4 regions of the Arthrobacter sp. LAPM80 genome follow, and region 2 is predicted to be linked to each of the others. Evidence: riboswitches for the same ligand, from Rfam matches in the RefSeq annotation. Region 2 holds a riboswitch; each other region holds the start of a gene.
What was found. A riboswitch is a leader RNA that binds a small molecule or an ion and turns the genes downstream of it on or off. The one in region 2 is predicted to bind thiamine pyrophosphate.
Positions count from the first base shown of each region.

Region 1 (7,114 bases), on a different contig from region 2:
ACATCGCGGGCAAGCCCTCCCTGTTGCTTAATGGCAAGGATGCCACCGGCACGTTCTACGCCGTGCAGAGCCTGGGCCAGGTTGTTGCCAACGGCGCGGCCCCGGCCATGACTGTCAAGGACTGGCCGCTGATGTCCATCCGCGGCGGCATTGAAGGTTTCTATGGCATCCCGTGGTCCCACCAGGCGCGCATGGACCAGTTCGAGTTCTACGGCAAGCACAAGATGAACACGTACATCTACACGCCCAAGGACGACAACTACCTGCGCTCAAAGTGGCGCGATCTGTACCCCGCAGCGGAATTGGCGGACCTGAAGGAATTGGTGGACAAGGCAAACGCCAACCATGTGAACTTCACCTTTGCACTGTCCCCGGGCAACGACGTTTGCTATTCATCGGACGCTGATTTTGCCAGTACCATTGCCAAGTTTGAGCAGTTGCGCAACATTGGTGTGAGCAGCTTCTACGTTGCCCTCGATGACATCAACCCTGTTCTGAACTGCGCCGCGGACAAGGCAAAGTTCACCAACACCGGCTACCGGAGCCTTGCCGACGGACAGGCGTTTTACCTCAACCGCATTGTCAACGACTACATCAAGGTGCACAAGCTGCAGCCGCTGCAGACCGTTCCCACCAACTACGCCGGTTCCGCCGCTGACCCGTACAAGGACCAATTCGGCCTGGCCACGGATGATTCCATTCTGATTCAGTGGACAGGTGAAGGGGTCTTCTCCGACACCATCACGGAAGCCTCGGTTACCAAGGCAGTCCAGACCTACAACGCAGAGCACTTCTACATCTGGGACAACCTGCCCGTCAACGACGGCCAGCGCGGCCGCCTCTTCCTCAATCCGCTGGAAGGACGCGATCCCAACCTGTACAAGCACATTGACGGCATCACCTCGAACCCGATGATCGAGGCCTATGCCTCAATGATCGCCCTGGCGGGTTTTGGTGACTACTCCTGGAACAGCCCCGTCTACAACGCGGCAACCACGCAGTCCGCCATCATCACCGAGCTTGCAGGCCCCGACGTGGCAGTCCGCAAATCTCTTGAGACATTCGTGGACCTGAACCAGAGTTGGAAGCCCTATCGCCCCACCTCCAAGACGGCTCCGGCGCTGACAGCGGATATTGCCTCATTCTGGACCGCCTTCGACGCGGGCAACGCGGCAGGCATGGCGCCCCTGAAGGACCGCCTGGCAATCATCAAGGCCGGCCCCACAACCCTGGCGACCATGGCCATGGGAGGCTTCTACGCAGACTCCAAGCCGTGGATTGATGCGGCCGCCCATTGGGCCACGGCCATGCAGGAGCAAATCTCCATGCTTGAAGCCATCAAGAACGGCAAGGGCGTTGCCGCCACTGACGGCGCACTGGCTGCAAATTCCGAGATGGCCCTCGCCAAGCGAGCGACCGTATCCGACGTCGGCCCGAACAACATTGGCACCAAGGCGAACGTCATCGTCCCTTCTGTGGGTGACGGCCTGTTTGAAATCTTCACGACAGCCGCAAAGCAGCGCTACAACACCTGGTTGAACCTGACCCCCGTGGCATCGGCCAACCGTTTCGCGGCCACTGCGACATCCTCCCTGCCCACGTATCAGAGTTACGCCACCTCTCGGATGGTGGACGGGGACGCCAGCAGCCTGTGGTGGTCAAGCGCCCCGCCGGTTGTCGGTTCCAGCGTGACCATCGACCTGGGCGCCGTGAAGGACGTTGGCAAGGTCGTGATCCAGCAGGCCGATTCTGATTCCAATACAGGCGACATGTTCTACCACGGACGCGTTGAGTACTCCACGGACAACGCCGCCTGGACGGCCGCAGGAACCTATGACAGCAAGCCGCGCATCGAGCAGAGCTTCGACACACCAGTCAAGGCCCGCTACATCCGCCTTGTTGCCACGGGGACCAACACGGGAGGGCAGTGGATCAAGATCCGTGAATTCCAGGCGTTCGAAGCCACGCAGAAGTTGAGCACGAACCTGCCAGGGGCCAACGGCACAGGGGCTGAGAGTGCGTTCGACGCCAGCATCGGCACGGCCTTCGAGTCGGCCGCCGTGCCGGTTGCGGGATCGCAGCTGAGCTACATCATGGATGCCCCGGCCGCCATGAAATCGGCCGTTGTGGTTGGCAATGTGGCCGGTGACCTGCAGGTGAAGGTCGACGGCGCATGGGTCACCCTGGGTGCCTTGAACCCGGCGCTGAGTTTCCAGGAAGCCGTCCTGAACCAGGCAACCGTCGAGGGTGTCCGCATCCTGTTCACCCCGGGTGCAGTCAGTGCCGCCGGCGACAAGCCTGTCGTGTACGAACTCGGACTGCGGGCCACGGGCCCGGTGGCGGGTGGCCCCTACGTTGGTGACGTAGTTGAACCGACCCCAACACCTTCACCTAGTGCTACGCCGAGCGCTACTGCGTCGGCTACCGCAACAGCAACGGAATCCTCCACTCCGACGGAGTCTGCCAGTGCCAGCAACAGTGCCACGGCCAGCGCCAGTGCGACGTCGGAGAACACCGGCACGCCGACCATGACTGCAACCAAGACCGCAAACGGTGCAGCCACCACTGCGACCACCACAGCCGCGACTGGTGATGACCTCGCCAGCACGGGCTTCAACCTTGGTGCGGCCGGCGGGATCGCCATGCTCCTCATGCTTGGCGGCCTGATCCTTGCCCGCCGCCGCTCGGTGCGCCAGCACTAGGAACCAGCACCAGGAAAGCACTGCGGGAGTCCGCCCCAACGGGCAGGCTCCCGCGGTGCTTTTTTGTGCGCCGTGCCGGGCGCCGCCCGGCCCGGCCGCCTCGACGCAAGGGGGCATTTATAAGACACATTGGCCCCCCGGCATGCAGCGGGGGTATGCTGAAGCCGCAATTCAAACACGACAGGGGAGCGTCCACCCATCCTGGGTAGCGGCGCTGAGAGTGCGGTTCGCCGCAGACCCTCGAACCTGCTCCGGTTAGTACCGGCGAAGGGAGTCGAGTTCTCTTCGGCTGCGCGGAAATACCGTTGCGGCCGCCCCTCCTGAAAAGGAGGACTCATGAACAAGTCACTGGCCGGCGAAAACGCCGCGCAAAACAAGCACAACCAGGCATCGCGCAAGAGCAGCTGGCGGGTTGTTGACATCGTTGTGGTGTCGGTCCTCGGTGCCGCCGTGGGTGTCATCTTCTGGCTATGGTCCGCCGGCTACGGCCTGATTAGCGCGTTCACCATCGCCTTCCCGCCCGTTGCCGGACTGTATGGCGGCGGCTGGCTGATTGCAGGCGTCCTGGGCGGTCTGGTAATCCGCAAGCCCGGTGCCGCACTGTATTGCGAGCTGATCGCGGCAAGTGTTGAAGGCCTGCTGGGCACGCATTTTGGCTTCACTGTGCTGCTTTCCGGCCTGGTCCAGGGCCTCGGCGCGGAGGCGGCGTTTGCCCTGTTCCGTTACCGCAAGTTCACGCTCCCCGTTTCCGTGCTCGCGGGGGCGCTTGCAGGCTTGGCCATGGGCCTGAATGACAGCTTTCTCTGGAACATCGTCTGGGCCTTTGAATGGAAGCTGGTCTACGTGGTCCTGGCCATTGTTTCTGGGGCCGTCATTGCCGGGATCCTCTCCTGGCTCGCGGTGCGCGGCCTGGCCCGGACCGGTGCACTGGCCAACCTGCCCTCCCGCGGAGCCGCCACGGAACGGGTGGTTTAGCCGTGGGTTCCAACAGGAACGACGGCGCCGGGAACCGGGGGGCTCCGGTGCGGGTCACCGCCCGGGGCTGGGGATTCCAGCATGCGGGCCGCCGGGGCCGGGCCGTCCACGGCCTTGATCTGAACATCGCGCCGGGGGAGCGGGTCCTGCTGCTCGGCCCCTCCGGCGCGGGCAAGTCAACGCTGCTGCACGCCCTGGCCGGTGTGCTGGGCGAGGACGAGGAGGCCAACGAGGTAGGTGAACTGCTCATTGACGGCCGTCCCGTGGCGGAATCCCGCGGCCGGGCCGGTCTCATGCAACAGGACCCCGACTCCCAGGTGGTCCTCTCGCGCATTGGCGACGATGTCGCGTTCGGCGCCGAAAACCTTTCCGTCCCGCGGGAGGAAATCTGGCGCCGCGTGCATGACGCCCTTGAATCCGTGGGCCTTGACCTGCCCCTGGACCACCCGAGCTCCGCACTTTCAGGTGGTCAAAAACAGCGCCTCGGCTTGGCCGGCATGCTCGCCATGCGCCCCGGACTGCTGCTGCTTGACGAACCCACCGCCAACCTCGACCCCGCCGGAGTCATGGAGGTGCGCGATGCGGTCCGCCGCAGCCTCGACGAAACCGGCGCAACCCTCGTGGTCGTCGAGCACAGGGTCTCCGTCTGGCTCGACGTCGTTGACAGGATCGTCGTCCTGGCCCCCGACAGGCTCGGCGAACCCGGCGGTGTCCTCTTCGACGGCCCGCCCGCCGCGGTCCTGGCGCAAAGCCGCGATCTTCTGGCACGCGCCGGAATTTGGGTGCCCGGATATGTCCCCCACGTCCGGCCCCGCGTCAATCCAGGCTTGCGCATCCCCATGGACGACGCCGGAACCGGCCTGTTGCTTGAAGCGTCGGCTCTTGCCGTCTCCCGCACCAAGGGACGCAGGCGGCACCCGGTGGTGCCGGCCGCAATCGTGCCTTCCATCAAGGTTATGGCGGGGGAGGCGCTGAGTGTGACAGGCCCGAACGGGTCGGGAAAATCTACGCTTGCGCTGACAGTTGCAGGCTTGCTGCCGCCGGTTGGCGGGGAGCTTGCGGCACTGCCCGGGCTGTCGCGCGGGGCCGGATCCTCGCCGTTGAAATGGCGTGGGCGGGAACTGATCAGCCGGATCGGCACTGTCTTCCAGGAGCCCGAGCACCAGTTCATTGCCGGCAGCGTCAGGGATGAGCTGATGCACGCGCCGAAGCTGCTTGGCCGCGGCGAGGAGGCGGTCGGGGAACTGTTGGTGCGCCTGCGGCTTGAGCATCTTGCCGGGGCGAATCCTTTTACGCTGTCCGGCGGTGAGAAGCGCCGGCTCTCTGTTGCGACGGTGCTTGCGGCGAGTCCGCAGGTGCTGGTGCTCGATGAGCCGACGTTTGGTCAGGACGCGAACACCTGGGCGGAACTGGCGTCGCTGCTGACCGAACTCCTGGATGCGGGCACCGCCGTGGTCTCGGTGACGCACGATGCCGCCTTCACCGCCGTGCTCGGAGGAGACCGGTTGGTGCTGGGCAACCCCGAGCCGGCAGGTCGCGTGGCTGCGCACCAGGCGGTGATGGGGCTGTGAGTGTTGACATCATTGCCACACCGCGCTCCGATGCGTGGCTGGCCCGTGCTAATCCGTTGGCGAAGTTGGGCGCCGGAATGGCAGTCACCATTGTGCTGCTGATCAGTGTCGATTGGGTGTCTGCCACGGCAGCCTTGGTGCTTGAATGTGCGTTGCTGCCGCTCGCCGGTTTGAGTGCGCGCATGCTGGCGCTCCGGGGCTGGCCCATCTTGGTTGCCGCTGTTGTGGGCGGTTACGGGACAGCCCTGCTGGCACCAAAGACGGGGGAGATGCTGCTCGCACTGGGACCTGTCACCTTTACAACGGGTTCGCTGGAGGCGGGTGTGGCCATCGCATTGCGTGGACTGGCCATCGCCCTCCCCGGCATCATCGTGCTTGCCTCCACCGACCCCACCGACCTGGCCGACGCGCTCGCGCAAAAGTTGCGGTTGCCGCATCGCTTTGTCTTGGGTGCCCTCGCAGCCATGCGCCTTGTGGGCCTCCTGGTGGCTGAGTGGCAAACCCTGGGCATGGCCCGGCGTGCCCGCGGGGTGGGCGGGGAACCCGGATTTTTCCGCGGCATCAAGGCCCAGCTTGGCCAGGCCATGTCCCTGCTGGTGCAGGCAGTGCGGCGGGCATCGCGGCTTGCCGTCACGATGGAGGCCAAGGGCTTCGGTGCGGGACCGCGCACCTGGGCGCGGGAATCCAGCTTCGCCCGGCACGACCTCGCCGTGGTGGGCGCAGGAGTGGTGATTGCGGCAATGTCCGTGGGCGCCGCCGTGGTGCTTGGCACCTGGAATCCGGTGTTTGGCTGACGCTGGGGAACATGCGGCGACACAACCGGGAACCATCCGTTGTGTCGCCGCCGGAAGGGTTGGCGCGTCGCTCGCCTATGCGGTCTTCATCCTGGTGACGAACCCGTGCGACGTGCTCACAGCCGTCGCGGAACGCATCACGAATCTGGCCGCCGGTCGCATTTTCAGCTCAGGGGTCTGCCTCTCCGGCGCCCGCATTGCAGCCGTGGCTCGGCACGGGCGGCGCGGCATTCACTCCCTCGTGGTTTGCCATGTCGGGCCGGGGGCGGGGTACGGTAGAGGAAGTAAATGACTCAAACATATTTACGCCATCGAATTTATCGCACGTAACGGTTATTAATTAACGTTTTTCGCGAGAACTGTCCAAAGCGTCACATTTGTCCTGCTAAATATGCATCTCATGATATAAAAGTTACATGACTCAAATGGCTGCAGAAACCGTTGGCGTATTGGTGCGGGATGCACGCAATGAAAAAGGCTGGACCCAGGGAGAATTGGCAACCCATTTGGGCACGAGTCAAAGCGCCGTGGCCCGGATGGAACAGGGCAAGCAAAACCTGAGCCTGAAGATGATCCAGCGCATGGAATCCCTGCTTGAAGCCAACCTGTTCAGCATTGGCGCGGCAAGCAAGAGCGCAGTGACCCATCTGCGCGTCCACGGCGGCCGTGAACTCTCCGGCAGCGTCGCTGTCAACACCAGCAAGAACGCCGGCGTCGCCCTGCTTTGCGCCAGCCTGCTGAACCGCGGCACCACCACCTTGCGCCGCTTGGCCCGCATCGAAGAAGTCAACCGCATCGTGGAACTGCTCACGTCGATCGGCGTCGAGTGCACCTGGCTTGAAGACAACGACCTGCAGATCCGCCGCCCCGCCGTGCTCGATTTGGCCGCCATGGACATTGCCGCCGCCAAGCGCACCCGCAGCGTCATCATGCTGTTGGGCCCCCTGTTGGATGAAGAAGACACCTACCGCATTCCCTATGCCGGTGGCTGCGACCTCGGAACCCGCACCGTGGAGCCGCACATGCAGGCCCTGCGCGAATTCGGCCTCACCGTGAAGGCCCACGACGGTTT
Region 1 is NZ_JBCHVD010000006.1:86,998-94,111, reverse strand. Features, by position in the region: gene AAGW05_RS08250 (beta-N-acetylglucosaminidase domain-containing protein) at 1-2,702, shown strand, start outside; TPP riboswitch at 2,875-2,992, shown strand; gene AAGW05_RS08245 (ECF transporter S component) at 3,039-3,677, shown strand; gene AAGW05_RS08240 (ABC transporter ATP-binding protein) at 3,680-5,248, shown strand; gene AAGW05_RS08235 (energy-coupling factor transporter transmembrane component T family protein) at 5,245-6,042, shown strand; gene AAGW05_RS08230 (UDP-N-acetylglucosamine 1-carboxyvinyltransferase) at 6,459-7,114, shown strand, end outside.
Region 1: it holds a riboswitch for thiamine pyrophosphate, as region 2 does, so the genes downstream of both, AAGW05_RS08245 (ECF transporter S component) here and AAGW05_RS11390 (3-oxoacyl-ACP reductase) in region 2, are expected to answer to the same signal.

Region 2 (7,114 bases):
CCGGAGGCGGTGACCGATGCCCCGGCCGTCGCCAGGGCAATGTTTTTGGCGGGAGCAGCAGGGACGCCCCAAACTTCCATTTCGAAGAGGGAGATGCCCCACTTTGTTCCCGAGATGGGGGTGCGGGCGATGCCTTGCATGCGCACGTACTGGTACTTTGTGCCAGCAAGGGCAGACTTGATGGTCTGGGTGTCGGGTGTCTCCGGCGCGCAGTCGGCCCGTGAGATGGTATCCGTGGCGTCCACGAAAGTCACGCCGTCGGTTGAGACCTGCAGCTTGTACTGGGCTGCACATGCTTTTTCCCACTTGATGACAATCTTGTCAATCGCGGCGGGCTTGGCCAGCATCACCGTCAGCTGTGCGTTGTCGGAGTGTTCTGAAGACCAACGTGTGGTGCCGCTGCCATCGATGGCAAGGTCCGCACCGTTGCTCGTGGTGGACTCGTCACCCGAGGAGGTGGCGGTGGCCCCAGCTGAAGCCAGGGCGAGATTGGTCGACGCAGGGTCACCGGGGGCGGCCATCACCGGAGGGGCTGCCATGGTCAGGAGCATCGCCGGTGTCACCACCGCCATCGCTAGTGTTTTTTTCCACATGGAACGCAAGTTTTTGTCCTTTGCTGAACGGAGAGATACAAATCACACAAACTGTATGTTATCGATAGCAATCGCGAAAGGGCAGATATGTTCGGCACGTTACGTGCCGCAGGGCAGTGCCGAGCTGACATGACGGGTTCAGGGTTTTTGCTTTCGCTGATCCGATGCCTGAAAAAGCGTCAGAAGAACTTCCTCGCTCCGATCACCAACACCGCTCCATTTGGCCCTGGGGCACAAAAAGGCGCGCTACCTGTGGTGAAAAACCGCGGGCAGCGCGCCGGTGTCCCCTTTCCGGCGGGGCCGGAGGGACGGGGTTGATTGTTACAAGGTTTCGGTGGCCGTCTCGAAGCTCAAGCGGGGGAGCCGGGCGCGGGAGGCGTCTTCTGCGGGCTTGCCAAGGTTGACCACCATGATGGTCGTGCGGGATGTGTCGGCGTTGAATTCGGCGTCGATGCCGGCGGCGTCCATTCCCGTCATGGGGCCAACGGCCAGACCTGCGGCACGGGCGGCCAGGATGAAGTAGCCGATCTGCAGGTGCGCGTTGCTGTGCCCCATGGCGTTGCGTGTCTCAACGCTCGCCTCAAAGGTGGGGACCATTCCGGCCATGTGGGGCGCAGTGGTGGTGAGTAGGTCGTGCCACTCGTTCGTGAAGCTCAGGATGGCAACCATGGGGGCCGTCAGGGTCTTTGCCTTGTTGCCCTCATTCATGTGTTCAACCAGCCGCTGGCGGGCTTCACCGGAGCGGACCCAGGTGATGCGCAGGGGCTGGATGTTCATGGCTGTGGGGCCCATCTTCGTCAAAGCGTAGACGGCCTGCAGTGTCTCATCCGAGATTTCCTCATCCGACCAGGCGTTGGCGGTGCGAGCCTCAAGGAACAGCGCCGCGGCAGCCTTGGGATCCAGGATGAGTTCGTCGTTAAGTTCGATTTCGGTGGCAATGTCAATACTCAAGGTTCTGGTTCTCCTAATGCTGAGTGCACGGATGCTGCAAAGATTGTTTTCATAGAGTTACAGCGTTGCGGCACCCGGAATTGTTTCCCGTTTTGCCGTGACGTGGGACACAGTGACATGATGCAGGTCAGCGTCAACGCAAAGGAGCGGCAGTTACATGACGGCATGGACCATCCGGGATTTTCATTCACAGGACGTCGAGGGCATCCTCGAGTTGTGGCAGTCGCTGCGCGAAAACGGTGTTGATCCCGTCTATGACCTCTCCGAAGTCCTGGCGTCCTGCGAGAAGGACCATGCCGTGGTGGCCATCCAGGGGGACCAAGTTGTCGGTGCGGCTGTCGGACGGGCCGCCCATGATCAAGGATGGATAGTCTTTTTGGCAACGCTGCCCGTCCTCCGCGGCAAGGGCATTGGTACCCTGCTGCTGGCCGCCGTGGAAAACCGTATGGCCACGCACGGGCTGAACAAGCTCTCGGCGCTCATGCCGGAGACGGAAACGCGGGTTGAGGCCTTCACTAACCGCGGCTTTGTGGTGAAAAAGAACCTGCGGTACTTTGAACGGCGCATCCCGGTCCAGCGCGCGGAACGTGGCGCCTTGGAGGAATTGGGTGGCAGGGTCCTCCCGCGCGACTTGTGGGACCGGGTGGCCGGAATGGCAGCCGAAAAGGAACTGCTCGAGCGCAGGCTCGTCATGCCGTTGGCCGAGTCGGCACTTGCCGAGGAATTCGGCGTGGTGCCGCCACGCGCCGTTGTGCTTTTCGGTCCTCCCGGGACAGGCAAGACAACCTTTGCCAAGGCCATTGCCTCGCGACTTGAGTGGCCGTTCGTGGAGGTGTTCCCGTCCCGCCTTGCGGGGGAATCCGGCGGGCTCGCCGGTGCGCTGCGCCAGACCTTCCTTGAAATTGCGGAGTTGGAGCACGTTGTCGTCTTTATTGACGAGGTCGAGGAGATCGCTTCGCGGCGTTCGGGGGAGCCGCCGTCGCCCATGCAGGGTGTCACGAACGAGCTGCTGAAGATCATTCCGGCGTTCCGTGACCAGCCCGGCAGGCTGCTGGTGTGCGCCACGAACTTCATCCGGTCGCTCGATTCGGCGTTCTTGCGCCACGGCCGCTTCGACTACGTCATCCCCATCGGCCTGCCTGACGACGAGGCCCGCACAGCGATGTGGAACCGCTTCATCCCCGAGTCCGTGCTGGCGGACGTGGACGTGCCCCGGCTCGTCGCGGCCAGCACGGGTTTCTCGCCCGCGGACATCGAGTTTGCCGCCCGCAGCGCCTCCCAGCGGGCGCTGGAAAAGGCCGTGTTCGACGCCGGCCCCGGCCCGGGTGCCGACGGCGCCGTCCGCCGCGGCCCGGTCACGGCGGACTATTTGGAAACCATCGCCGAGACGAAGGCGACCGTCAGCGACGCCGTCGCCCAGGACTTCCTGGAAGACATTGACGCCCTGGCCCGGACATAGGGGAGCGCCGTAACAATGCGCGGGGACGCGGCGGGACTGGGCTAGACTCGCTGGCAGTGACACGGGGTGCCCCTTCGGGGCTGAGAAGAACACCCGTTGAACCTGATCTAGTTAGTACTAGCGAAGGGATGTCATGCCGGTTTCCGCGCAGCCAATCTCGCGCGCCCGTGCCATCTTTTCGCCTTATTCAAGGTGGAACATCATGGAATTGTCAGAACAAACCGTCCTTGTCACCGGCGCCGGCCGCGGCCTCGGGACCGCCATCGCCAGGGCGTTCCTGGATGCCGGTTCCCGCGTGGTGGTCAACTACCGCAACAGCGAGGAGGGCGCACGGGCACTGGCCGCTTCGGCCGGTGCGGGGAAGGCGTACGCAGTGCGGGCCGACGTCACCAGCCAGGAGGAGGTTGCCGCGATGTTCAAGGAGGCGGAACGCCACTTCGGCAGGCCTGTCACCACGGTGGTGAACAACGCGCTGGCGGACTTTTCCTTCAACGGAGACGCCCGACCCTCGGCCGGTGAGATCTCCTGGGCCAACTTTGACGCCCAGTTTTCAGGTTCCGTCAGGGGAGCGCTGAACACGGCCCAGGCTGCCCTGCCCGGCATGCGGGCCGCCGGCTGTGGTCGGATCGTAAACATCGGCACCAACCTCTTCAGCAACCCCGTCGTCCCGTACCACGACTACACCGCCGCCAAGGCGGCACTGCTGTCCCTGACCCGCACCCTTGCGGCGGACCTGGGCCCCGAGAACATCGGCGTGAACATGGTCTCCGGCGGGCTGCTGCGCACCACCGACGCGAGTGCCGCCACCCCCGACGCGGTGTTTGACTACATTGCTGGGGCAACCCCGTTGCGCCGGGTCACGACGCCGGCCGAGCTCGCCGACGCAGTGCTGTTCTTTGCCTCCCCGTGGGCCCGTTCCGTGACGGGTCAGAACCTCATGGTCGACGGCGGGCTGGTGATGAACTGATGGCCGCCTCCGCATCCGGGCCCCAGAAGCCGGGGCGCCGATTGCACCTGAACGCGTTCCTGCACGGCTGCGGCCACCATGGGGCGGCGTGGCGGCTGCCGGACTCCCCGCTGGAGGGGCTGGCCGACATCGGCCTTTACGAGCGGCTGGCCCAAACCGCCGAACGGGGGCTCTTTGACGCCATCTTCTTCGCCGACGGGCAATCCGTGGGGGATCCCTCCGCCGGACCGTTGTGGCACCTGGAACCCTTGACGGCGTTGGCCGCCATCGCACGGGCCACCGAGCGGATCGGCTTGGTTGCCACCGTCTCCTCGACGTTTTACGAGCCCTTCCACGCTGCCCGGATGCTCGCCTCTCTGGACCACATCAGCGGCGGCCGTGCCGGCGTGAACGTCGTGACGTCCATGTTCGACGCCGAGGCCCGCAACCACGGAATGGACTCCCTGCCGCCGCACGGGGAGCGCTATGCACGCGCCGCCGAGTTCATCGAGGTGCTGTACGGGTTGTGGGATGGATGGGACGCTGACGCCATTGTGGCCGACCGCGCCGGCCGTTATGCGGACACCTCAAGGATTCGCCCGCTGCTGCACGCCGGTCAACACTTCAGCGTGGACGGCCCGCTGAACGTGCCGCGCCCGCCGCAGGGACGCCCCGTGCTGTTCCAGGCCGGCGCCTCCGAACCCGGGCGGGAGCTGGCGGCCACGTACGCGGAGGGTGTCTACGCCGTCGCCTACGACCTGCCCAGCGCACAGGCGTACTACTCGGACATCAAGTGCAGGGCCGCCGCCGCCGGGCGTGACCCGGCCTCCCTGGTCATCATGCCTGGCCTGGTGACCTACGTGGGAGCCACCCGGGAGGAGGCGCTGGCCAAGCAGGCGGCCGCCGACGCGCACCTGCCGGTGGAGACGGCGCTTGCCCGGCTCGGCGGTTTTGTCCGGCGGGACACGGGCGGCTGGGAACTTGACGCACCCGTACCGGCCCTGGCGCCGGCGTCGGACTTCAAGGGCCCTGCCGGGCGCTACGCCACGATCCTGCGGATCATCGAGGCCGAGCGTCCCACGGTGCGCCAGCTGCTGGGCCGGCTCGCGGCCGGCGGCGGGCATGCCACCATGGTCGGCACGCCGGGGCAGGTGGCCGACGGGATCCAGCAATGGTTTGAGCAAGGCGGCGCCGACGGCTTCAACCTCATGCCGCCGCTGCTGCCGGAATCCCTGGACGACTTTGTGGAGATGGTGGTGCCGGTCCTGCAGGAACGCGGCCTGTTCCGGACGGAATACACGGCCACGACCCTGCGCGGCCACCTGGGGGAGGCCAGCAGCCAGACGGAAGGAGTCCCGGCCTAGCCTTCTGCGGGCAGCCCGGCCAGGAACAGCTCCAGGCCGAAGGAAAATGCTGCGTCCGTGTCAGCGGTGTTGTCAGCTAGCAGGCCCGCGCCGATGAATCCGGCGCGGGTCTGTTCCTGGGTGACGGCGCCAAGGACGTAGTGCACCAGCGCGCCGGCCGCCCATACGGCATCCCTGGGCGCCAGTCCCCGGGCCGCAAGAAGCGGGGCGAAGCGCAGGAGGGGTGAGGGGGTTTCGGGTGTCAGTGCATGGGCCAGGGCCACCACTTCGGCACCATCGCGCACGGCCAGCAGTGCCGATCTGACCTGCAGTGCCAAGGATCGAATGCCAACCTCGGCAGTCTTCTCCACTGGTTCCAGGATCATCCCCGCCAGGATGGTGAGCAGTTCCTGCTTGTTCTTCACATGCCAGTACAGTGCTCCCGGCTGCACGCCCAGATCGCGCGCCAGCCGGCGCATGGTGAGATCGCCAAGGCCGTACTCGCGCAGGATTCCCATGGCGGTTCCCACAATCAGCTCGCGCGTGAGCGCCATGGCCTGTCCCTTCCTCGGTCGGCGGCCCATGTGGCCTGCCCGGAGTCCCTGCGTGCCGCAACGGCACCCCTCCATCTTGCCCCATGTCAGGGTGCCCGAATTGACAGTAGGGGGATCAACCCCGACACTTGAACGATGTTCAATAAAACAGTGTTCAATAGTTTTTCGGATCTGGCGGACCGGCAATTGGCCGGCGGGGAACTGAGCCGTGTGGAGGCCCTGAGCGTCCTGGAATCCACCGACGCGCAACTGCTTGAGGTGGTCGCCGCCGCCGGGCGCCTGCGCCGTGCCCACTTCGCCAACACCGTCAAGGTGAACTACCTCGTGAACCTGAAGTCGGGGCTGTGTCCGGAGGATTGCACGTACTGCTCCCAACGGCTCGGCTCGGCCGCGCAGATCCTGAAATACACCTGGCTCAAGCCTGAGGAGGCCGTGGCCCAGGCCGCCACCGGCATCAGGGCAGGGGCTTCGCGTATCTGCATGGTGGCCAGCGGCAAGGGGCCCACCGACCGCGACGTTGACCGTGTGGCAGGCATGGTCAGCGAGCTAAAGGGTCAGCACCCCGACGTCGAGGTTTGCGCCTGCCTGGGCATCCTCAAGGACGGCCAGGCCGAGCGCCTCAAGGGCTGCGGGGTTGACGCCTACAATCACAATCTGAATACCAGCGAGTCAAACTACGCCGACATCTGTTCCACGCACACCTTCACCGAGCGCGTCCAGACGGTGGAACTGGCCAAGGTCGCAGGTCTTTCCCCCTGCTCCGGGCTGATTGTTGGCATGGGTGAAAGCAACGACGACCTCATCGACGCCGTCTTCGCCCTGCGCGCGCTCGGCAGCGACTCCATCCCGGTGAACTTCCTCATGCCCTTCGACGGCACCCCGCTGGAAGGCACCTGGCTGCTCACCCCCGCCCAATGCCTGCGCATCCTGGCGATGGTCCGTTTCGCCTGCCCCGACACCGAGCTGCGCATGGCCGGTGGGCGTGAGATGCACCTGCGCACCCTCCAGCCGCTCGCCCTGCATGTGGCCAACTCGCTCTTCCTCGGCGACTACCTCACCAGCGAGGGCCAGGCCGGCCAGGCCGATCTTGACATGATCGCCGACAACGGCTTTGTGGTGCTGGGCAAGGATTCTGACATTGGGACGCACGACGCCGGGACCTCCCCGGGTGCGCCTGTCACCATCCGCCGACGCGGCGCAGGCACGACGACTGCAGCCAATGCCTAAGTTGACTCTGTCGCCTGCCAGCCGCACCGAACCGGATCGAA
Region 2 is NZ_JBCHVD010000009.1:140,846-147,959, reverse strand. Features, by position in the region: gene AAGW05_RS11405 (family 20 glycosylhydrolase) at 1-593, opposite strand, end outside; gene AAGW05_RS11400 (malonic semialdehyde reductase) at 915-1,544, opposite strand; gene AAGW05_RS11395 (ATP-binding protein) at 1,702-3,003, shown strand; TPP riboswitch at 3,056-3,149, shown strand; gene AAGW05_RS11390 (3-oxoacyl-ACP reductase) at 3,206-3,970, shown strand; gene AAGW05_RS11385 (LLM class flavin-dependent oxidoreductase) at 3,970-5,313, shown strand; gene AAGW05_RS11380 (TetR/AcrR family transcriptional regulator C-terminal domain-containing protein) at 5,310-5,846, opposite strand; gene bioB (biotin synthase BioB) at 5,982-7,073, shown strand; gene AAGW05_RS11370 (adenosylmethionine--8-amino-7-oxononanoate transaminase) at 7,066-7,114, shown strand, end outside.

Region 3 (7,114 bases), 120 kb from region 2:
GGCCTACTTTGAGGGCCAGAGCCGGATCTCCGGCGTGAATGCCTACCCGGGCAAGGACACACACGTTCCGCTGTACATCCTGGGCTCCTCGCTCTTTGGTGCCCGACTCGCCGCGGCGCTGGGCCTGCCGTACTCCTTCGCATCGCATTTCGCCCCGCAGGCCCTGGAGGATGCCGTGCGCATCTACCGCCGCGAATTCAAGCCGTCCGCGGCACTTGCCGCGCCCTATGTGATCGCAGGCGTCAATGCCATTGTGGCCGACACCCAGGAAGAGGCTGACGCGCTGCTGTTGACGGCCAAGCGCCGCCGCGTGGCCGCGATGGTTGGCGGCGGCCGCACGTTCACCGACGCCGAGGCCGACATGCTGCTCGAGTCACCGGCAGGCCAGCAGGTCCTGAACATGATGCGCTACTCGGCAGTCGGCACTCCTTCTGTGGTGCGGGCCTACCTGGATGAATTTGCCGTGAAGGCCGGCGCCGATGAGCTCATCGTGGCCACACAGGTCACCGAACGCGCCGGACGGATCCGCAGCTTTGAGCTGCTGGCCCAGGCCATGGAGCTGGCTCCGTCGGCGTAGCTTTCACACCGGGCCACTTTGCCCGATGGGTTTTCCTAGGAGTTGCTGCCCAGGTGGTGGCGGTCGGCCAGTGAAATGGTCAGAGCCGCCACCAGGACACCAACAACCACTCCCACCAGTGTGTCGGCAACGCGGCTGAACGCCGCGTCGGGGCCCAGATGCCCGCCCAAGCCTGTCATGATCAGCGCCATGGGTGTCACGGCGATTGTGGTCAGTATGTAGTTTTTCAGCACAACTATTTCCGCCAGGACCTGAAAAACGATGACCATGGCGACCGAGGGCCAAAAGCCCAGCGGCAGGGACAGCAGGACCACCGCCACCACCGCGCCGGCCACATTGCCCACCACGCGCTGGATGCCACGCTGGACGGCCATGCCATAGTTCAGTCCCTGGAGGGCGGCCACTGCGCCCATTGAAGCCCACAACGGGTGGTCAAGACCGAGTCCGACCGCGGCCCAGCCGGCAAGTGCCGATGCTGCGGCCATGCGCATGCCCTGATGTGCGCTTGAGGGCGAGAGCAGTGCCGTGCGTGCCGCTGACAACATTCCCTGCGGCTTTGCAGCACCGGTCTGTGCTGCTGCCTCGGACACACCGTCCGGTGCGGCAACGGACCGGGCGTCAAACACCGTGCGCAGTTGTGCCTCGTGTACTGCCAGACCATCCAAGGCAGAGGTGGCGCCGGCATGATTCCCTGCCTTGAGAAGCTCCAGCACGGCGTCGGCCTCATCAAGCAGGAGGCCAAGCTGGGCCGCCTGCGCACGGAGCTGCACGGAGCGCGCGCTGCGGCGCTGCGGGTGAGTCGCACTCAACGCCAATGAGTCCCTGGCTGTGCGCACTGCGGCGAGGGCCGCGCCCTGGCGGGTGCCGGCGTCGTCCATGTCTTTAGTTGTGCCAAGCCCGGTGACAGCGGCAATGGCACGGGCCACGGCGAGGCGGGCCGGGCCCATCGGGGCAATAAGGGCCGGAGCCATGGCCACCATCCAGCCGACCACGACGCCCAGTCCCAGGGCGGCGAGGACGCGGGGAATGGCGTCGAAGGTGTGTGCGTAGCCGGCGCCGGCGGAGGCTGCGAAGACGAGGATCACCACGCCAGGTCCCATGATCCTGAAGGCGGAAAACACGGGTGCGGCAAGGCCTGCGATGAGTGCGAGTGCCAGGATTTCCAGGCCCGTGGGCACACCCGATGCACCCATGAGGGCGCCGACACCCGTCGCCACAAGCATGGCGGCGGCGACGATCACCAGCATCACCCCAAGCCGCTTATAGGGCTGGTAGCGGCCGAAGGCGCTCGTCAAGGCGCCGAGGGCAGCGATGCCGGAAAGCTGCTCCTGTCCCAACAGACCACCCGCCACCAGGACCAGGGTCGCCGCGATGCCCACCTTGATGGCCGGTGCGAAAATGGCGTCGGCCGGGCGTAGGGCAAAGGAGTTCCGCCAAGTGGCACGGGCGGCGGGATGGGTCAGTGCTGTGCGTGTGTGGTGGATTCGGGTGAGCTGGGGCATGCTTCAATGATATCAAGTATTTTACTAGTAAAATATATGTAAGGGATATGAGAGTTCTCTCCTTGATGCGGCGGACGCCTAGACTGACATGATGGATGCAAAACCGGCAAGGGGAGACTTCGTCGACAGGGTCCGCCACGGCTGGGCCAGGAACTGGCCCGACCTTGATGTCGCAACGGTTGAGGTCATGGGGCGGATCACGCGGATTGCCGCCCTGACCAACCAGCGCGTTGAGCGGGACCTGGCGCCCGTGGCCGTCACCCGCGCCGAGTTTGACGTGCTGTGCACGCTGGCCCGGGCCGATTCGCCGCTGCGGGCCAGTGACGTCACGGCCGCCACCATGCTCAGCGGGGCATCCACCACAAAGAATGCCGAGCGGCTTGTCCAGCGCTGCCTGGTTGAAAGGCTGCCCTGGGAGCTTGATGGAAGGGTTGTCCTATTGCAATTGACCGAACAGGGACGGGACCTGGTGAACCGGGAATTCCCCCACTTCCTGGAGCGTGACAGCCAGGTGCTCGAGGGCCTCAGTGCCAAGGAACAGGTGCAGCTTGCATCGCTCCTGCGCAAGGTCGCGCTCAGGGCCGAGACTGTGGATTAAGCGGGGTGCGGGCACAGCGCCCACATCGGGCAGCGATAGTTCGAGGCGGTCGGTGGTGAGTGCCGGGACTATGGTGGCTGCGTGCTGTTCCAGCACCTGCAACAGGCTGGCCCCTGTCACAACCCCCAGCTTCAACCCGGCGGTATGCAATGCACGCACAAGCTCACGCGCGGCCCGGCGGACGGGGCTTTCACGGGCAACCCGGGCCGCATATTCGGCGTCAATCGCCGGCAACAGGCGCTCCACGGCCTTGGCAGTATCTTGCCCCGCAGTCTCCGGGACGGCTTGCCCCGCGGATGCTCCCGGCCTTGTGCCGAGGCCTCCTGCTGGAGCGTAATTCACAGGGGTTAACGGAACCGCTCGATTCGGTTTCCCGGAGCCGTCTGGCCGGCACATGGCTCAGGACTGCGCCCGCCACCTCGCGCTTCTCGGCCTAGACTAATCCCGTACCACCCAGCCCGGAATCCCGATGATCCGGGGCGATCCGACACCTGCCGCACCAGCAAGGAGGCCGGTAATTTCACGCTGCGTCATGGTTTGCATCCTCGGGTGGGGCACAGTGCTTGATTGGAGCATCGTGCCGACGTCGCGAAAATCAGCCCAGCGAGGGCAACCGTGACAACAATTCCTGTGCGGCCGACGTCGGATCTTCAGCGTCGGTGATGGCCCTGACAACCACAATGCGGGACGCACCGGCGGCAACCACCTGGTCCACATTGCCCAGGTCAACCCCACCAATGGCGAACCACGGCTTGGCAGTATCCAGGGACGCGGCGTGCTCGAGCAGGGAAAGCCCGACGGCGGCCCGGCCCGGCTTCGTGGGGGTGGCCCACAGAGGCCCCACGCAGAAATAATCGGCATTTGGATCGGCGGCAGCGGCCGAAACCTGTGCGCGGTCATGGGTGGAAAGCCCTATCGAAACAGTCTTCACCAGGGAACGCGCCGCCGGAAGGGGCAGGTCCTTTTGACCTACATGGAAGACAGGGGCGCCGCTAAGCATGGCAATGTCGGCCCTGTCATTCACGGCCCACAGCTTTCCGCATTCCTGCGCCACAGACCGCAAGACGGCCAGTAGTTCAAGTTCCCGGGCCGCCTCAAGCGACTTGTCGCGCAGCTGGATGATGTCAACGCCGCCGGCGTAGGCGGCCCGCAGGAAATCGGCGAAATCACCCTGCCGGGCACGGGCATCGGTGCACAAATACAGCCGGGCAGTATCGACTGAGGGAATGGAATGTTTGGTGGCGGCGTCATGGATGGCCGAATTTGAGCTCATGTCTCATAGACTAATGCAGTACCGCGGGAGCCAGTGAAGCTGGCTGAGAGGGCGCCGACTGCGCCGACCGAAATACGCCCCACGTGGGCGTGGAACCTGATCCGGATCATGCCGGCGTAGGGAAGGAGAGCATTGTGGCATCCATTGTGTCTGACATTTTGACCACCGAGGTTGCCGTTATTGGCGGCGGAATTGTGGGCCTCGGCATCGCCTGGGAAGCCCGGCGGGCGGGTCACACCGTCACAGTCATCGACCCCACACCGGCCGCCGGGGCAACGTTTGCGGCCGCCGGAATGCTGGCACCCGTCAGCGAACTCCACTACCAGGAGGAAGAACTCCTGGAGCTGACCCTGGCTTCGGCGGCCCTGTGGCCTGACTTTGTGGCGTCCCTGCCGGCCGGTTTGCACACGGGATTCAACACCTCCCCGACCCTGATTCTCGGAGGGGATCCGGCAGACCGAAAGGCGTTGTCGGACCTGCGGGACGTTCAAACCCTGCATGGCCTGGAGGTTGCCCAACTTTCCATCAGGGAGGCCCGTGCCCTGGAGCCCATGGTGGGCCCGCACATTTCCTGCGCCTACCTGGTTGGGTCCGACCACCAGGTTGATCCGCGGGCCATGGCTGTGGCATTGCAGGAGGCGCTGGTGGCTGCGGCCCCCGCATCCGGCCGTCCCCATGAGGGGCATCCGTTTGTGGCCGAGGAAGCCGTGGGACTGCTGCACGAGGACCCCGAGGACAACCGATCAGCCGTGACGGGTGTGCAATTGGCTGACGGCCGGCGGGTCCTCGCCCGGGAGGTCATCGTGGCCAACGGCCTGGGCGCGCCGAAACTCCACGGCCTGCCCGAAGGCCTCACACTGCCCGTCCGCCCCGTGTACGGTGACATCCTGCGCCTGCGGGTTCCCGGGCACCTGCGCCCGCTGACCACCGCAACCATCCGCGGCATGGTGCGCGGACTGCCGGTGTACATCGTGCCGCGCGATGACGGCACGGTGGTGATCGGTGCCAGCAGCCGCGAGGACGGATCGGCAGGCGTCAGCGCCGGGGGAGTGCATCAGCTTCTGCGCGACGCCCAGGTCCTGATGCCGGCCGTTGCCGAGCTCGAACTCATCGAAACGACGGCCCGCGCGCGCCCCGGCACCCCCGACAACGCACCCCTGCTTGGCAGGGTTGCCGGACCTGGCGGCAGGGACGTCACCGGCCTGATCATCGCCACCGGCTTCTTCAGGCACGGCGTGCTCCTGACCCCGATCGCCGCCCGCATCACGCGGCAATTGCTCACAAACATCACCGACCTGGCGTGGGAACGCTTCAGGCCCGACCGCTTTTCGCACGCACGCCAGCCGGTCCGCAACGCCGGCCCAACCACCCAGGAGCCCTCATGAGCACCATCAACATCAACGGCGCGGCCCAGCCGTACGCCTCAGGAACCACCGTTGCCGACCTCGTATCGGCCATGACGGGCAAGGCTCTGTTGGCCAGCGGACAGGCGGCCGACGGCGGACGGCTGGGTGTCGCCGTCGCCCGCAACGCAGACATTGTGCCGCGCAGCCAGTGGGCGGCGACGCAGGTGCAGGACAATGACGAGCTTGAAATCGTCACGGCCGTGCAGGGCGGCTAGGGCATGAACGGCACCAAACACACCAACATCCAACATCTCCGGACCGAAAGCGAACGACCATGACTGAAACACTTGCCGGCAACGGCGCACGGATTGCCATCGAGGAAGACGCCCTTGTCATTGACGGGGTGGCGCTCGGATCGCGGCTCATCATGGGCACCGGCGGAGCGCCCAGCCTGTCGGGTTTGGGCGCGGCCCTGATCGCCTCAGGCACTGAGCTGACAACAGTGGCCATGCGCCGGTATTCGGTTGATAGTGAGGGCGAATCGGGCACCAACCTGTTCAGGCTGCTGCTTGAAAACAACATCCGCGTGCTGCCCAACACGGCAGGCTGCTTCACCGCACGGGAGGCTGTGATGACGGCCGAGCTGGCCCGCGAAGCCCTTGAAACCGACTGGGTGAAACTGGAAGTCATCGCGGACGAGCACACCCTGCTGCCCGACGCGCTCGAACTTGTCGAGGCCACCGAACAGCTCGTCAACCGCGGCTTCAAGGTCTTCGCCTACACGAACGATGACCCGGTCCTCGCGCTGCGCCTCGAGCGGCTCGGCGCGGCGGCCGTCATGCCGTTGGGCGCCCCCATCGGCACCGGGCTGGGCATCCTGAACCCGCACAACATCGAATTGATCGTCTCGCGTGCCGGCATTCCCGTGGTGCTCGATGCCGGAATCGGCACGGCATCGGACGCCGCCCTTGCCATGGAGCTCGGCTGCGACGCGGTGCTGCTGGCCACTGCTGTCACCCGGGCGCAGAATCCAGTGGTTATGGCTGAGGCCTTCAAACACGCGGTGATCGGTGGAAGACTGGCAGCACAGGGCGGCCGCATTCCCAAGCGGGCGCATGCCTTGGCTTCGTCGGCAATGGACGGCCGCCCCGACCTGTAGAGCTAACTAAGGAGCCTGCCATGGCAGCCGAAGATGTGTTGACCCGGGCCCAGATTGACGAAGAGCTTCAGACTTTGCCGCAGTGGCGCCTTACGGGTGAGCTGCGCACCGTACTGAAGTGTCCGACGTCGGCCATCGCCCTGGACCTGTTCTCCACGATCGGGCAGGTGGCCCAGAAGGCAGACCACCACCCCGATCTTGACTGGCGCTATGACACCTTGTTTGTGGCCACGAGCTCCCATGACGCAGGAGGCCAAATCACCGCCCGGGACATCAGCCTGGCAAGGGCTATTTCCACGGCCGCTTCGGCGGCGGGGGCCGTGGCAAGGCCCGATTTGATCCGGACCTTTGACATCGTCATCGACACCGCGGACAAGGCCGCCATTTCTACAACGTGGAAGGGTGGCTTCGGGTACGTGGCTGACGCCAACGGGGACCTGAGTGATCCCCACGGCCGGGGACCGGGCATTTGGTTCCAGGAAACCGGGACTCCCAATCCGAACCGGTTCCATGTGGATGTGAACGTTCCCTTCAGCGAGAGGGAAACGTATCTTGCGGCGCTGGCGGACTCGGGCGGTTCCCTTGACGACGACTACGCGCCGCGCTGGGTTGTGGCCACGGATGCGCAGGGAAACCGGATGTGCATTTGCACCGAGGCT
Region 3 is NZ_JBCHVD010000009.1:16,163-23,276, reverse strand. Features, by position in the region: gene AAGW05_RS10765 (LLM class flavin-dependent oxidoreductase) at 1-577, shown strand, start outside; gene AAGW05_RS10760 (FUSC family protein) at 613-2,079, opposite strand; gene AAGW05_RS10755 (MarR family winged helix-turn-helix transcriptional regulator) at 2,171-2,677, shown strand; gene thiE (thiamine phosphate synthase) at 3,273-3,950, opposite strand; TPP riboswitch at 3,965-4,090, shown strand; gene thiO (glycine oxidase ThiO) at 4,085-5,335, shown strand; gene thiS (sulfur carrier protein ThiS) at 5,332-5,571, shown strand; gene AAGW05_RS10735 (thiazole synthase) at 5,631-6,455, shown strand; gene AAGW05_RS10730 (4a-hydroxytetrahydrobiopterin dehydratase) at 6,476-7,114, shown strand, end outside.
Region 3: it holds a riboswitch for thiamine pyrophosphate, as region 2 does, so the genes downstream of both, thiO (glycine oxidase ThiO) here and AAGW05_RS11390 (3-oxoacyl-ACP reductase) in region 2, are expected to answer to the same signal.

Region 4 (7,114 bases), on a different contig from region 2:
GTGCCATCGGGAACTTCAAGGATCAGCGAATTGCCGTCCTTGCCGTCGCGCCAGTCACCCATGCCGGGCTGGCCGTTGCCGCCGCGGCGGTGGGGTGCATGGTGGAAGTCAAGCAAGGTGGTGGTCTGGTCGCTGACACGGAAGGTGACACTGCCGCCGTCGCCGCCCTTGCCGCCGTCGGGGCCGCCCAACGGCTTGAATTTTTCACTGTGCACGGAGACGCAGCCATGGCCGCCAGTCCCGCCGGATACATGCAATACAACCCGGTCAACAAAGCTGGCCAATGAAATCTCCTTGAATAGAACTTGCCTTGCGCACTCATTCTAGTCCGCAAGTAATCGTTGGCCTGAGTCAGGCCGGTAAAGCTGTGTTAAAAGCCAGTGGAGCGAGCCATGCGGCCCGCTCCACTGAAAAAGCTTTGGTATTAGACCGCAGCGACGATGTTGACAACACGACGTCCACGACGTGTGCCGAACTCGACGGCGCCTGCATCCAATGCAAACAGCGTGTCATCCTTGCCACGGCCAACGTTCTCGCCGGGGTGGAAGTGTGTGCCGCGCTGGCGAACGATGATTTCGCCTGCCTTGACAACCTGACCACCGAAGCGCTTTACGCCCAAGTACTGAGCGTTGGAATCACGACCGTTGCGAGTGGAACTCGCACCCTTTTTATGTGCCATTTGAAAATGCCTGCCTTTTTGCTAAAAGTATCTAAGTGGATCGAACTTCGTTGCGCTTGATTAAGCGATTGAAGTGATCTTGACCTTGGACAGTTCCTGACGGTGACCCTGGCGCTTCTTGTAGCCGGTCTTGTTCTTGAACTTCTGGATGACGATCTTCGGCCCGCGAAGATCCTCCAACTTCTCAGCCGTAACCTTTACATTAGCCAGGTCCTTAGCGGCTGTGGTGAGCTTGTCACCATCAACCAAGAGCAAAGCGGGCAGCTCAAGTGTGCTGCCGACTCCTCCGGGGACGCGGTTCATGGTCACGTGGTCTCCTACGGAAACCTTTTCTTGACGGCCGCCTGCGCGGACAATCGCGTACACCACTGGGGAACTCACTTCTCTCGACGTTATTACAAAGTTTTTATGCCGGCACTGATCATGTTTGACCATTGCCAACCGCATGCGCCGCAGTTCAAGATTGAACAGACGCGGTGTGCATACTATGTGCCTCAACGCCGTGGACCTCAATGGAGTTCTGCCATGGAGTGGTTGCCCTAGGTGTTGGCGTAAGCACCGAAGAACAAGAATACGCTAATTCTGTCCCCGGGGGCAAATGACACTGGTTTCGCGTCCTTCCACTGCCGCCTGACAAACATGGTTTGTCAGGAAAACTTGGAGGTCTTGAAACTGCACTTAGCAACATTAGCGCGATTGGCCGGACTTTTTGTCATTTAGGGGGGTGACGCGCTAATTATTTGCCCCACTAGGCGGTGTGGTTAATCACGCAAGTCAGAATCGCCGGCTTCCACATGGACATGCGGGGCCGCAAAAAAGTCCACTTCGTACTGCGCGGAATGGGCAAAGGCCGCCCTCATGCGTTCGCGTTGTGCAGCCGATCCCCCGCGCGCAGCCGCGTCGGCGAAGCCAATGGCGGTTTCCGTGGCACGGGCAAAATCCTCGTCCGCATAACTTTGCAGCCAGTTGCCGTACGGGTGCTCGCCGTCAAAGGAGAGGTAGTCGGCATGCAGCACCCGGCCCACCTCGGCGTAGAGCCAGTAGCAGGGCAGCACCGCGGCCACCACCTCGCCGTAGCTGCCGGTGAAGGCGATTGCCTGCAGGTGGTCGACATAATGTTTGGTTGCCGGGCCCTGTGCACGGCCGGGCAACGTGGCCGGCTCCTGCGGGTACTGGCTGAGCCAGTCGCGGTGCAGTGCCATTTCCACGTCAATGCAGTTTTGCGCCCCGCCGGCCCAGAATTTTTGCTCTGCTTCCGTCGGCGCGAGCGAGCTGGCGCGGGCAAGGACGCGTGAATAGGCGCCAAGATACTGGGCGTCCTGGTCAAGGTAGTAGGCGAAACGGCTGCGCTGCAGGGTCCCGGCTGCCAGTTCCTTGATGAAGCCAAGGGCAAAGATGGCTTCACGTTGCGGCGCACAGTCCTCCCACACCATCCGGGCGAAGCTGCCGGGCACCGGCTGGGCACTTTCCCACAGGGCGTGCAGGTGGTTGACGGGTCCCGCCCCGCTGCCCACGGCAAGCGCGTCCGAGGTTTCAAGTGCCATGCCCAGCCAGGCCTTGGCAAGGCGCACACTCTCGGACCAGCCGCCGGCCCGTTCAGCCCCGGTTTCGGCGGGCCGGAGGGTTGCATGGGCCTGGAGTGTGGCCACGGCTGCCGAGAGCGAGCAGCCGGTGCCGTGCGTATTGGGGGTGTCGATGCGGGGGGCAGTGAATTCCTGGACTGTGCCGTCGGGCCCGATGAGTGCATCGGGGCACTCTTCCCCGGGCAGGTGCCCGCCCTTGACCAGCACGAGGATCCCGTGCGCGGCCGCCAGCTCCCGGCCCTGTTCAAGCGCCTCCTGCCAATCGGCGGCCTGCGGGCGGTCAAGGAGGACCGCCAGTTCCGGGATGTTCGGGGTTGCCAGATGTACGTTGCGGAACAGCTCTAGCAGTGCGTCGCGGGCTTCCGGATCCACCAGCACGTCCCCGCTGGTGGCCACCATGACGGGATCAAGCACGACGACGGCCGGCCGGGTCCGCCTCAGCCACTCCCCCACGGTGTTCATGACCTCCGCGGTGCCCAACATGCCGATCTTGACGGCGTCGATCATGACGTCCGAGGAGACGGCATCAAGTTGCGCCGCAAGGAACGCTGCCGGCGGCACGTGGACGCCCTGCACCCCCTGGGTGTTTTGGGCGGTAAGTGCGGTGATGGCCGCCATGGCGTAACCGCCGTGGGCGGATATTGACTTGATGTCGGCCTGGATTCCGGCACCGCCGGACGGATCAGAGCCTGCAATGCTCAGGACCCGTGGATGGTTCACAGGGTGACTTGCTTGCTGAGCCTCCCCTGGCTGTGCGGAAATCTCGCTGGCAGGGGCCACAAAGGTGCTGGTTGTCATGGGACATCCCTTCGCCGGTGCTAACCGGGCAGGTTCAACGGGTATTGTCTCAGCCGGCCCTGGTGGCCTGGCACCCCGTGTCGCTCCCCAGCCTAGTGCGGTCCCCTCCCCTTTGAACAACTGACCCGCAGCAGTGGTCGAATAACACGCGAAAACGCGTCATATTCGACCACGGCTGCGGGTCAGTTGGAAGGGGTGTGACGTTTTAGAGCTCCGAGGCCGGCACTCCAACCCCAAGGATGATCGGCTCGGCCGCCTTCTTCACCACGGGTGGCGCAGCCGCGGCGCTGCTGTGCGCTGCGGATCCCTGGCCGGCAGAAACCTGTTCCATGGTCTCCACTGCGGTATCGGCCCCGCCCTGTGCACTGCGGGCGCTGCGGTTGCGGCGTCCCCTACGTGCACGTGAACGGTTGCCGCCGCCAGCTTCGGGAGCATCGGCATCGCTCTCGTGTGAGGAGTCGTGCGACGTCTCGTGGCCGGGGGCAGCGAGCTGGTCCAGGGCCTGGGCCAGTCCTGCGAGGGCCGCAGCGTGGTCGGCATTGTTCGTGCCCGGCGTGCTGCCGCCGTCGTTGTGGTGTCCGCGAGGCAGCTCAATGGCTTCCCCGCCCAGCGTCAGGGTTGCCGCATCGGACACATCGGCTGGTTCCGACGCATCCGCAAAGACTGTCTCGCTGGGCGCGGGGGCGTGGTGGTGCTCGTCGCCATCGTGCTCGTGGTGCGAGGCGGCAGCCGCAGCGGCAATGTTCGCCAGCGCGGCACGTGCCTCGTGGGCCCGCTGCGCCTTCTGGGCGTCGCTCACGTCATCCGCGACAGGCGCCGGGGCGATTTCCTGGTGCTGCTCGGTTTCGGGCTGCTGCGTGCGGTTGCGATTTCGCTTGCGTTCGCTGCGGGTCGAGCGGTTGGCCGTGCGGTCGTTGTCGCGGTTCTCCTGCTTGGGGGCATGGACCTGCGCAACTTCGACGGCGGGGCTGTGCGTGCGGCGGTGCTCGACGGGGATCTCGTGCGTGACCATGCCGCGGCCTGCACAGGTGGGGCACTGCTCGCCAAAGACCTCGAGCAGGCCGGTGCCCATGCGCTTGCGCGTCATCTGGATCAGGCCCAGGCTTGTCACCTCGGCCACCTGGTGCTTGGTCCTGTCACGGCCCAGGCACTCGACAAGACGGCGCAGCACCAGATCGCGGTTGGACTCGAGCACCATGTCGATGAAGTCGATGACGATGATGCCGCCAATGTCGCGCAGGCGCAGCTGGCGCACGACTTCCTCGGCAGCCTCAAGGTTGTTCTTGGTGACTGTCTCTTCAAGGTTGCCGCCGGAGCCGGTGAACTTGCCGGTGTTGACGTCAACCACCGTCATGGCCTCGGTCCTGTCAATGACAAGGGAGCCGCCGGAGGGAAGGAACACCTTGCGCTCAAGGGCCTTGTTGATCTGCTCGTCAATACGGTGCGCGGCAAAGATGTCCTCGGGCTGGCTCCACTTTTCGAGGCGGTCAAGCAGATCCGGGGCAACATAGGTCACGTAGGCCTCGATGGTGTCCCACGCGTCCTCGCCGGAGACGATCAGCTTGGTGAAGTCCTCGTTGAAAACGTCGCGGACAACCTTGATGGTCAGGTCGGGTTCGCCGTACAGCATCTCCGGCGCCAGCGTCTTGTGCGAGGAGGCCCGCTCGTTGATGCCTTCCCACTGGGCGCGCAGGCGGTTGATGTCATTGGTCAGCTCTTCCTCGCTGGCACCTTCTGCGGCCGTGCGCACAATGACGCCGGCGTTTTCGGGCAGGTGGTCCTTCAGGACGCGCTTGAGGCGGTTGCGTTCGACGTCGGGCAGCTTGCGGGAGATGCCGGTCATGGAGCCGCCGGGCACGAACACCAGGTAGCGCCCGGGCAGGGAGATCTGGCTCGTCAGGCGGGCGCCCTTGTGTCCAACGGGGTCCTTTGAGACCTGGACGAGGACGGTGTCCCCGGACTTCAGGGCGTTCTCAATGCGGCGCGGCTGGCCGTTGAGGTTCGCGGCATCCCAATCCACTTCGCCTGCGTACAGGACGGCGTTGCGGCCGCGTCCGATGTCCACGAAGGCTGCCTCCATGCTGGGCAGCACGTTCTGGACCTTGCCCAGGTATACGTTGCCGATCAGTGAGTCCTGCTGCGTCTTGGAGACAAAGTGCTCGGCAAGAATGCCGTCCTCGAGGACGCCGATCTGGATCCTGTCCTCGCTCTGGCGCACAACCATGACGCGGTCAACGGATTCCCGGCGGGCAAGGAACTCGGCCTCGGTGATGACCGTGCGGCGGCGGCCGGAGTCGCGCGAGTCGCGGCGGCGCTGCTTCTTGGCTTCCAGTCGGGTTGAGCCGCGCAGGCTGGTGACACGGTTTGATGCCGTGGACGTGGACTCGGCCGGCGTTCGCGGGGCGCGCACGCGGGTGACAGTGTTGGGCGGATCCTCGTCGGTGCCGCCGGTCAATTCCAGGTCGGCATCGCCGCGGCGGCGGCGACGGCGGCGGCGGGAGGTCACACCGTCCTCGGCCCCATCGGCGTCCGTGTCCTCGGCGTCGCCGGTCTCGACCGCGTCAGCAGCATCGACATCGGTGCCACGGGCGCGGCGGTTGCGGCGGTTGCGGCTGCGACGGTCGCCGTCCTGGTTGTCGGAACCCTCATCGGATTCGTTGTCATCATCGGCGCCAGGACCGGCTGCCGCGGGCACGGCAAGGCTCATGTCGGGGGCCAGGAAGAGTGCCGACATCCCCGTGGAGGGTGCCAGGAACGGCGACGCTGCGGTCGGGGCCGCTGCGTCACCTTCGTCGTTGGCTGCTTCGTCAGCTGCCGGTGCCTGTTCGGCCGGTGCTTCGGCAGCTGTCTCGGGAACTTCTTCAACCGCTGTGGTCTTGGCGGCGGTCCGCCGGCGGCTGCGGGTTGCCTTGGCAGGGGCGCCCTCGCGGGCAGGGGCCTGGGCAACAACAGGCGGTTCGGCGGCGGCCTCGGCTGCAACTGCATCGCTGGGTACGGCAGTTTCGGCCTGGACAGGGGCGGATCCGGCCGGGGCCGTTGCCTTCCGGCTCCTGCGGCGGGCGGGGGCCTTTGCGGCGGGGGCTTCAACGGACGGCTCGGCGGCGGTCGTCTCGACTGCGGTTGTCTCGGCCTCAACAGCGGCCTCGGAGGTTGCTGTTGCGGGGGTTGCGGCGGCCGGTGCCTTGGAGGTTGCGGTCCTTGCTGCTGCGGTGCTGGTGACGGGGGCCTTGGCCGACCTCGTCCGCTTGGCCGGCGCCTTTGCGGCGGGAACCTCGACGGCGGGGGTCTCGACGGCGGGGACCTCGACGGCGGGGGTCTGCGCGTCGTCGCCTGCAAGGCTCAACTCGCCCTGAACACCGAGGTCGGCCTGCACGGCTGTGGGAGCCGTGACCGGTGATGAGGCCCGGCGGCGGGTGGCCCGCTTGGCAGGGGCGGCAGGTTCTGCCGCGGCTTCCGTGATGCCGTCAAGCAGTGACGGTCCGTCGGTGCCGGCGGCCGGAGCCGCGGCGATGGGGGGCGCTACCGGATCCTGAACTTTTTTTGCCCGGCTGCGGCGCACAGGTGCCTTCTTAGCCGGGGCGGCTGCCGCGGGTGCACTTGCAGTCTCGGCGACTGTTTCAGCGGCCGTTTCAACGGCGGCGGCCGCCTTGGTTGCGGCCCCAGGGCTTGTCACGGCCGCGGTTGCGCGGCGTGAGCGGGTGGCCCTTGCCTTGGCGGGTGCTGCTTCGGCGATGTCAGGTGTGGGCTGTTCATTTTCCATTATGGGCGTTACTTTCGCGCCGACCCGGAACCCCCACATCAGGCCCCGAATGCGGCAGATGTGCCAACACCCGCGGGCGTTGACGGAAGTCGTCTAAATACTTCACAGGCGGCACCAACTTCTGGGTGCGCAAGCTCTGAAAAGCCAATGGTTTGCGGAAACCGGCCGGTGGATGGCCGCACGCACTGGCAGCGTCGTCACCGGACGGCCCGTGGTCGGGCCATTGGACTGGAGGGCGCATGTGGATCGCCGATCAGCCGAAACCATTGTCTCATACGCTCCCCGCCCCGGCGC
Region 4 is NZ_JBCHVD010000008.1:145,616-152,729, forward strand. Features, by position in the region: partial or broken gene obgE (GTPase ObgE) at 1-284, opposite strand, end outside; gene rpmA (50S ribosomal protein L27) at 425-679, opposite strand; gene rplU (50S ribosomal protein L21) at 740-1,048, opposite strand; gene thiD (bifunctional hydroxymethylpyrimidine kinase/phosphomethylpyrimidine kinase) at 1,441-3,060, opposite strand; TPP riboswitch at 3,050-3,148, opposite strand; gene AAGW05_RS10470 (Rne/Rng family ribonuclease) at 3,266-6,820, opposite strand.
Region 4: it holds a riboswitch for thiamine pyrophosphate, as region 2 does, so the genes downstream of both, thiD (bifunctional hydroxymethylpyrimidine kinase/phosphomethylpyrimidine kinase) here and AAGW05_RS11390 (3-oxoacyl-ACP reductase) in region 2, are expected to answer to the same signal.